DNA from 2 places in the Janthinobacterium sp. SUN033 genome. Region 2 is predicted to be linked to the other one. Evidence: predicted binding sites of a transcription regulator. Region 2 holds the regulator's gene; the other holds the start of a gene.
The links. The regulator sigma-54, encoded in region 2, starts transcription at its own class of promoters, with help from an activator protein. The targets are predictions, from matches to a motif close to TGGCANGNAANCTGCTTT.
Positions count from the first base shown of each region.

Region 1: the regulator sigma-54 is predicted to act here: its motif matches at 2,984-3,001, upstream of adh (aldehyde dehydrogenase).

Region 1 covers NZ_JAPQNV010000010.1:9,518-14,214, reverse strand. Annotated here, with positions in the region: gene OX460_RS28380 (PQQ-dependent methanol/ethanol family dehydrogenase) at 1-883, opposite strand, end outside; gene OX460_RS28375 (DUF779 domain-containing protein) at 933-1,322, opposite strand; gene adh (aldehyde dehydrogenase) at 1,378-2,898, opposite strand; gene OX460_RS28365 (beta-propeller fold lactonase family protein) at 3,243-4,199, opposite strand; gene OX460_RS28360 (TonB-dependent receptor) at 4,404-4,697, shown strand, end outside.
Region 2 covers NZ_JAPQNV010000004.1:193,247-197,943, reverse strand. Annotated here, with positions in the region: gene lptC (LPS export ABC transporter periplasmic protein LptC) at 1-499, shown strand, start outside; gene lptA (lipopolysaccharide transport periplasmic protein LptA) at 525-1,106, shown strand; gene lptB (LPS export ABC transporter ATP-binding protein) at 1,106-1,861, shown strand; gene OX460_RS17975 (RNA polymerase factor sigma-54) at 1,866-3,344, shown strand; gene raiA (ribosome-associated translation inhibitor RaiA) at 3,414-3,776, shown strand; gene OX460_RS17965 (enoyl-CoA hydratase/isomerase family protein) at 3,905-4,697, shown strand, end outside.

The DNA of each region.
Region 1 (4,697 bases), on a different contig from region 2:
GCGCCACGGTGGATGACGAGTACAGGTTGTCGCCGGGACGCAAGTGACTGTTCCACGGCGCCGGGTTGCCGGTGCCAAAGTAGGCGAGCTTGGTTTGCGGATCGTAGGTGCCGCCCATCCAGGTCGAGGCGCCGCCCGTTTTCCACAGGTCGCCCGGCCACGTCTTGTTCGCCGTGCCGGACACGCCGTTGTCGATGGCCTTGCCATCCTTGTCATAGCGGTGGCCCATATGGCCTTCCACCGTCGGACGGCTCCACACGAGGTCGCCCGTCATCGGATTGCGCGCTTCCACCCGGCCGACGATGCCGAATTCCCCGCCCGACACGCCCGTCAGCAGCAAGCCTTCAGCGATCAGCGGCGCGGCCGTCATCGAGTAGCCGGCCGCGTAATCGTCCACTTTTTCTTTCCAGACGATCTTGCCCGTGTTCTGGTCCAGCGCCACCAGGTAGGCGTCCAGGGTACCGAAGATCACCAGATTGCCATACAGGGCCGCGCCGCGGTTGACCACGTCGCAGCAGGGCATGATGCCGTCCGGCAAGCGATGCTCATATTTCCACAGCTTGGCGCCCGTTTTCAAGTCGACGGCAAAGATGCGCGAATACGATGCCGTGACGAACATCTTGCCGTTGTGAATCAACGGCTGCGATTCCTGGCCCCGCTGCTTTTCGCCGCCGAACGAGAACGACCAGGCCGGCACCAGTTTGGCCACGGTCTTGTCATTGATCTGCGTCAACGGCGAATAGCGCTGGCCTTGCGTACCCATGCCAAACGACAGGACGCTGGCCGGATTCTTCGCCGTGCTGTCGAGCATGGCATTGGTGACATTGCCCACGTCGGCCGCCTGGGCCAGCGATGCCAAACCCAAACCGATGAGTATCCCCATGATTTTTTTCTGCACAATCATCTCCCTCTGTTTTATTAGTATGTGTGTATCAAGTCTTGCGGTGCTCATGCGGCTGGGCATGCAACAGCGCGCACTCTTCATCGGTGAACAGGCGCGAGCGCGTCAAAAAGCGCTTGCCCGTGCCGTTGTCGAGTGAAAACATGCCGCCATTGCCATCGACCACATCGATAATCAACTGGGTATGCTCCCAGTACTCGAATTGCTCGAGTCCCATGTAGAACGGTGTGCCATTCAAATTGCCGAGATAAATGTCGGTATCGCTGACATCGAACTCGCCCAGCGCGTAGCACATGGGCGCACTGCCGTCGCAGCAGCCGCCCGACTGGAAAAACATCAGCGGGCCGTGACGCTGGCGCAACTTGTCCATCATTTCCAGCGCCGCATCGGTCGCGACCACCCGGGCAATTGCTGCACTCATGGCATCCCTTTCTGCGCGCCGCGCCTGGACTGAAGGCGCGGCGCCTGTTGCCAGTTTAGAAGAAGCCCAGCGCTTTCGGGCTATAGCTCACCAGCAAGTTCTTCGTTTGCTGGTAATGGTCGAGCATCATCTTGTGGTTTTCGCGGCCGATACCCGATTGCTTGTAGCCGCCGAACGCGGCGTGGGCCGGATACAGGTGGTAGCAATTGGTCCACACGCGGCCCGCCTGGATGGCACGTCCCATGCGGAAGGCGCGCGAACCGTCGCGCGTCCACAGGCCGGCGCCCAGGCCGTACAAGGTATCGTTGGCGATCGCCAGCGCGTCGGCCTCATCCTTGAAGGTGGTCACGGACACGACCGGTCCGAAGATCTCTTCCTGGAAGATGCGCATCTTGTTATTGCCCTTGAACACGGTCGGACGCACGTAATAGCCGCCTTCCAGGTCGCCCGCCTGCGTATTGCGCTCGCCACCGGCCAGCACTTCCGCGCCTTCCTGGCGGCCGATGTCGAGGTAAGACAGGATTTTCTCCAGCTGCTCCTGCGACGCCTGGGCGCCGATCATGGTGGCGGAGTCGAGCGGATTGCCCTGCTTGATGGCGGCCACGCGCTTCAGGGCACGTTCGATGAATTTCTCGTAGATCGATTCCTGGATCAGCACGCGCGATGGGCAGGTGCACACTTCGCCTTGATTCAGCGCAAACATCGCAAAACCTTCCAGGCACTTGTCGAAATAATCATCGTCGGCATCCATCACGTCTTCAAAGAAGATGTTCGGCGACTTGCCGCCCAGTTCCAGGGTGACGGGAATCAGGTTTTGCGCCGCATAGCCCATGATCAGACGGCCCGTGCCCGTTTCACCCGTAAAGGCGATCTTGGCGATGCGCTTGCTCGAGGCCAGCGGCTTGCCCGCTTCCAGGCCGAAACCATTGATGATGTTCAGCACGCCAGGGGGCAGCAGGTCGCCGATCAGCTCGATCAACACCATGATGGAAGCCGGAGTCTGCTCGGCCGGTTTCAAGACGACGCAATTGCCGGCGGCCAAGGCTGGCGCCAGTTTCCACACGGCCATCAGGATAGGGAAATTCCACGGGATGATCTGGCCCACGACGCCCAGCGGCTCATGGTAGTGGTAGGCATAGGTTTCCGCATCGATTTGCGCGACGGAACCTTCCTGGGCGCGGATGCAACCGGCGAAGTAACGGAAATGGTCGATGGCCAGCGGAATGTCGGCATTCATCGTTTCGCGGATCGGCTTGCCATTGTCGATGGTTTCCGCCGTGGCGATCAGGCTCAGGTTCTGTTCGATGCGGTCGGCGATGCGGTTCAGGATATTGGCGCGCTCGGCAGGCGAAGTCTTGCCCCAGGCATCCTTGGCGGCGTGCGCGGCGTCCAGCGCCAGCTCGACGTCTTCCGTCGTGGAACGGGCGATTTCGCAAAACGGCAAGCCCGTGATCGGGGTGATGTTAGGAAAATATTCACCTTTCACTGGTGCAACGAATTTGCCGCCGATGTAATTGTCATAGCGTTGTTTGAAGGGATTGGCTACGCCCAGTTTGCTGATGTCTGCGAGATTCATGTCGTCCTCTATCGGGTTAATTAGAATGGAAATACTTAATTAAAATCAAACGTCCTGGTACAGATGGGGTGAGTACACGGAGTCTTCCGCAAATGCCGTGCCAGCTCGCCGTCCCACTACAAACTTAGCCGGTTTTACTCCCGTTACAAGGGCGTGACGTCAATCCCGGCCCGCTTTTCAGCGCATGCCCCGGACTTGGGTGGAGGCGTGGCGCTGTTTGCGTTTTGAACAAGGCGGCGGCATCCTGTTCCAATCCGGGCCAGCCCTGCTGAGCCGCCACGCCGCCGCTGCACAATGGAACAGGTGTACCAGACTGGAACACCTGCGCCTGTGCCATGAAGGAATCAACGAATCACCACGCCCCATGGCAATTCACCCACGGCAATATCGGCCACCTTGCGCGCGCTGGCCGTGTCGATGACGGACACGCTGTTCGAGCGGCCATTGGCCACGTACAGCTTGGCGCCGTCCGGCGTGATGGCCATGTTCCACGGGCGCTTGCCGACGCCAATCGTGGCCGTGACCTGATTGCTAGCCGTGTCGATCACCATCACCGTTCCGTCGATGCCGTTCGAGACATACACTTGCTTGCCGCCGGGATGGACGGCGATGCCATTCGCATTCTTGCCCGCTGGAATGGTGGCAATCGCCTTGCGCGCGGCCATGTCGATCACGTAGACGGCATTGACCAGTTCGCACGCCACGTAGGCGCGGCCCGAGTCCGGACTGAAACCGATGCCGCGCGGCCGCAATCCCACGGCGATGGAAGCGACCTGGCGGCGTTGCGCCACATCAATGACATCGACTTGCTCCGCCTCTTCCGCGCTGACCAGCAGCCAGCGCCCATCCGGGCTGAAGACGGCGTGTTCCGGATTGCGTCCCTGCACCTTGATATCGGCGAGCAAGGTACCTGTCTGGCCATCGAGCAAGGCCACGCTATTGTTTTCCTCGACGGCAACGGCCACGTGACTACCGTCTTGCGAGGCGCTGACGCCTTCGGGCGACTTGCCCAGCGCCACCGTGCGCACGGGCGCGCCGCCAGCGTTGTCGATCAGCAGCAAGGCGCTGCTGGCGGCGTCCGTGACAAACAATTGCCGCCCTGTGGGGTCGGCGGCGATGCCGCGCGGACGCTTGCCTGCGGCGATCTGGCGCACCACCTGGTCGGTCGCCGTGTCGATCACGCTCAAGGTGCCCGACTTTTCATTGGGAACATAGGCAAAGGGAGCGGCCTGGACAGCGGTGCTGGCGAGCGCCGGCAGCAGCCAGCACACCTGGCGCAGGCGCGAGAAGAAGTTGGGCATAATCACCTTTTCAATGGCAAAACGAGGGAAAAGCGCGCCGCATCGGCGCCTCTGACAATTACCGTATGCAAACGCCGTGCCACTGACACGCGTATAATTTCAGCCCACCAATGGAGACATGGCAGGCATATTGCTTGATACACCTACGCAGACCTGTACCGCGCACGCGATCAAGCAGGCTTTTATTCACATTGGAGAATCCGCATGCAGCATCGTTTCCGCCTGAACACCATCGCCAGCCTGTTTGTCGCCGGCAGCGCCACCCTCGCCCCTCATGTCTTTGCCGCCGAGGCAGCTGACCCGGCCAATGGGCAACTCATGGATACGGTGGTCGTCAGCGGCAGCCGCATCGCCCACCCCAGCCAGGAAGTGCCGGCCTCGATCGACGTGGTCGACAGCGCCCGCATCCAGGATGGCCAAATCCGCGTCAACGCGTCGGAAGCGCTGGCCGCCGTGCCGGGCCTGGTCGTGCAAAACCGCCAGAACTACGCGCAAGAC
Region 2 (4,697 bases):
GGACATCACGGCCAGCAAGCATCTGGATGAACCCGACTATTTCATCACCAATTTCAGCATGGTGCGCATGGACTTGACGGGCAAGCCCAGCTATATCGTGTCGGGCACCAAGCTCACGCATTATCCGCTGGACGATTCGTCCGATATCGACCAGCCCTTCGTGCGCAAGCTCACGCCAGGCATGCCGCCGATGAACATGAATGCGGAACAGGCGCATATCGACCAGGACAATACCCGGCTGCAACTGCACCGCAAGGTCGTGATCGACCGCGTGGCCAGTCCGAAGGCGCAGAACCTGACGGTCAAGACGGAAGCGCTGACGGTGTTCCCGGACGAGGAAAGAATGGAAACGGACGTGCCTGTCGATATCCTGACGGGCGCCTCGCGCATCAATGGCATCGGCATGAAGGCGAATAACGCCACCGGCGTGGTGGAAGTGCAGAATGCGCTGCGCATGGTCCTCCCGCCGAAACCGCGCCCGGCCGCGGCGGCAAAATGACAGAATGAAACAAGGAAACCATACTATGAAGAACATCTTGCTGTTGACCGTATTTTCGCTGGCCATCATGGGCGTGGCGCATGCCGAGAAGGCCGATTCCGAGAAGGAAGCCGTCATCACGGCACGCAGCGGCCACGTCGATGACGTCAAGCAGGTGCGCACCCTGACGGGCGACGTCGTGCTGGTCAAGGGGACCCTGACCATGAAGGCGGGCCGGGCCCTGATCACGGAAGACCCGCAAGGCTACCAGTTCATCACCTTCTGGGCCGATCCCGGCAAGCTTGCGACCTTCCGCCAGAAGCGCGATGGCGCGGGCGACCTGTGGGTCGAAGGCGAAGCGGAGCGCGTGGAATACGACAACAAGACGGAAGTGGTGAAACTGTTTTCCAGAGCCAAGCTGACGCGCCTGGAAGGCGCGAAAGTCACCGATGTGGCCAATGGCGCTTTCATCTCGTATGACAGCCGCAAGGAAGAATTTGCGATGGAAAATTCCAACAGCGGCACCAGCACCGCCGATGGCGGCAGCGTGCGCATGGTGATCCAGCCGAAGACCAAGGCGCCGGCAGCGGAGAAAGCGCCGGCCACGCCCGCGCCAGGAAAGAAATAATGGAAAATACACGTTGCGGCAGCACCCTGATCGTTCGCGGGCTGCAAAAAACCTATGGCAAGCGGCAAGTCGTGCATGATGTTTCGCTGCAAGTCGAATGCGGCGAAGTGGTGGGCTTGCTGGGCCCGAACGGCGCCGGCAAGACCACCTCGTTCTACATGATCGTCGGCCTGGTGCCGTCCGATGGCGGCAGCATCGATATCAGCGGCGTGGATATCTCCAGCCTGCCGATCCACCGCCGCGCGCAGATGGGCCTGTCCTACCTGCCGCAGGAAGCGTCCGTCTTCCGCAAGCTGACGGTGGAAGACAATATCCGCGCCGTGCTGGAAATCCAGACCGTCGAAGGCCGTCCGCTGACGAAGGCCGAGATCGAGGAGCGGCTGGATAAATTGCTGGCCGACTTGCAGATTGAAAAGCTGCGCGAGAACCAGGCGCTGTCCCTGTCCGGTGGCGAACGCCGCCGCGTGGAAATCGCCCGCGCGCTGGCCACCGATCCCCGTTTCGTGCTGCTCGACGAGCCGTTCGCCGGCGTCGATCCGATCGCCGTGATCGAGATCCAGCGCATCGTGCGTTTCTTGAAGGAGCGCAATATCGGCGTGCTGATTACCGATCATAATGTGCGTGAGACGCTGGGTATTTGCGACCGCGCCTACATCATCAACCAGGGCTCGGTGCTGGCGTCGGGACGCCCCGACGACATCATTGCGAACGAGTCGGTACGCCGGGTCTATCTGGGCGAACACTTCCGCATGTAAGCCAATGAAACAATCATTGCAGCTGCGCACTTCGCAGCACCTGGCACTGACGCCGCAGTTGCAGCAATCGATACGCCTGTTGCAATTGTCTACCCTGGAATTGCACCAGGAACTCGAGCAATTGCTGACGGACAATCCCTTGCTCGAACGCCTCGACGATCCGCTCGACCGCTCGCTGCGCCTGCTGTCCGACGGGGCCTTGAGCTCCACGGCCGCACCGGCCGAAGCGCCGCCCCAGCCACCAGGCCAGGAGGCGCCCGCAGCGCCGGCCGAAGCGGAAGCGTTTGACGGCGAGGGGGGCGACAGCCCGGCCGCCGCGGATGGCGGCGACAGCGACTGGAGTGAGGCGAGCCGGGGCAAGGCGCCCGACGACGAAGATTCGCGTCCGCAATTGGAGGCCCATCACTGCACTCTGCGCGAACACCTGATGGAGCAGATGCGCGTGACGGTGCTCGAATTGCGCGACCGCGCGCTGGTCGAGCTGATCATCGACGCGCTCGACGACAATGGCTACCTGGAAGAGTCGCTCGACGACATCCTGGCGCGCCTGCCGGAAGAGCTGGAAATCGACGCCGACGAGATGCGCACGGCCTTGTCGCTGCTGCAAAGTTTCGATCCGCCGGGCGTGGGCGCGCGCAACGCGTCCGAATGCCTGGCTCTGCAAATCAAGCGCTTGCCGCACATCGCCATGGTGACGCGGCGCATGGCCCTCGTGATCGTGGAAAAGCACCTGGCCTGGTTTGCCCAGCGCGATTTCAACAAGCTGAAAAAAGCCCTCGATTGCGACGATGAAGACTTGCGCGAAGCGCAGACGGTGATTCGCCAGTGCAATCCGCATCCGGGCGCCGTGTTCGCCTCGGACGTGTCCGATTACGTGGTGCCCGACGTCGTCGTCAAGCGCGCGCGCAATGGCTGGCAAGTCACCCTGAACAACGACGTCATGCCGCGCCTGCGCGTCAACGCCATGTACGCCAACTTGCTCAAGCAGGGCAAGGGGGAGGGCGCCATGGGCGCACAGTTGCAGGAAGCCAAGTGGCTGATCAAGAATATGCGCCAGCGCTTCGACACGATCCTGCGCGTGGCGCAGGCGATAGTAGAAAGACAAAAGAACTTTTTCTCGCATGGGGCCGTTGCCATGCGCCCCCTTGTGCTCCGTGAAATAGCTGATACACTGGGTTTACACGAGAGTACTATCTCGCGGGTAACAACTCAAAAGTACATGCTGACCCCGCACGGCATGTTCGAGTTGAAATATTTCTTTGGTAGCCACGTCGCCACCGAAGCGGGGGGCGAAGCGTCATCGACGGCGATACGGGCATTGATCGTGCAACTGACAGGAGCAGAAGACCCTAAAAATCCTTTATCCGACAGTAAGATTGCGGACATGCTGGGGGAACAAGGCATGGTGATTGCGCGACGTACTGTTGCCAAATACCGGGAAGCATTAAAAATTCCGCCAGTGAGCCTGCGTAAGTGTTTGTAAGTTTTTTTCGGTTCCTCTGCGGGCCGGATAGGATGGACCGCACGAACCCGATCATCTTTAGGAGTGTGTATGAATCTCACCATCAGCGGACATCATCTCGAAGTGACACCAGCCATCCGTGAATACGTACAAACGAAGCTGGAGCGCGTGAAACGTCATTTCGATCAAGTCATCGATATCGCCGTGATTCTGACCGTGGATAACCTCAAAGAGAAAGAAAAACGTCAAAAGGCTGAAGTCAACCTGCGTTTGAGCGGCAAGACTGTCTATGTGGAAAGCTTGGCGCACGACCTGTACGCCGCGATCGATACCCTGATCGACAAGCTCGATAGGCAAGTGATGAAATACAAAACCAAAGTGCAAGGGCACGGTAAAGAGGCGATCAAGCATCTGCCAGACAACTCCGAGGAAGAAGCCGTCGTCGCCGTCTAAGGCCACCCGCTTCCAGCAGTTGTGATCAACTAAGGGCGCACATTGCGCCCTTTTTTGCGCCCAGCGGAACGCAATGTTCCCCGCGCAGGCATTAGAATATTCGCACTTTCACTTCTTTCCTGCCTGCCATGAGCGACTTCGTCCAGACTTCCATCCGCAACCGCACCGGGCACATCGTGCTTGACCGTCCGAAAGCCTTGAATTCCCTGTCGCTGGAGATGGTGCGCGCCCTGAGCGCGGCCCTGCTGGCCTGGCGCGACGATCCGCAGGTGGACGCCGTCGTGATCCGCTCCAGCAGCGACAAGGCCCTGTGCGCCGGCGGCGACATCCGTTTCTTTTACGATGCGGGTCTGGCCACGCCGCAAGGCGGCAGCGCCCTGCTGGAAGATTTCTTCACGGAAGAATATGCTTTAAATCATTTAATTCATTTCTACCCGAAACCGTATATCGCCGTGATGGATGGCGTGGTGATGGGCGGCGGCATGGGCGTGGCGCAAGCCGGGCCAGGCAACCGCTTGCGCATCGTGACGGGCCGCACGCGCATGGCCATGCCGGAAGTCAATATCGGCCTGTTTCCGGACGTGGGCGGCAGTTATTTCCTGTCCCGCCTGGCCGGCCAGCTGGGCCTGTACCTGGGCTTGACGGGCTTGACGATCAACGCGGCCGACGCCCTGTACACGGGCCTGGCCGATGTCTACCTGCCCGAAGCGCAGATGGGGGCGCTGCTGGACCTGTTTCAATCGACGCCGGGCGAGGCCTTGCCTGTGGCCATCAAGGCGCTGGCGGCGCCATTCCAGGCCGAGGCGGGGGTATCTCCCCTGGCCACGGCGCGCGCGGCGCTGGACCGCCATTTCAGCGCCGGCTCCGTGGCGGCCATCATGGCTTCGCTGGCGCAGGACGACGGCGCGTTCGCCACCAAGG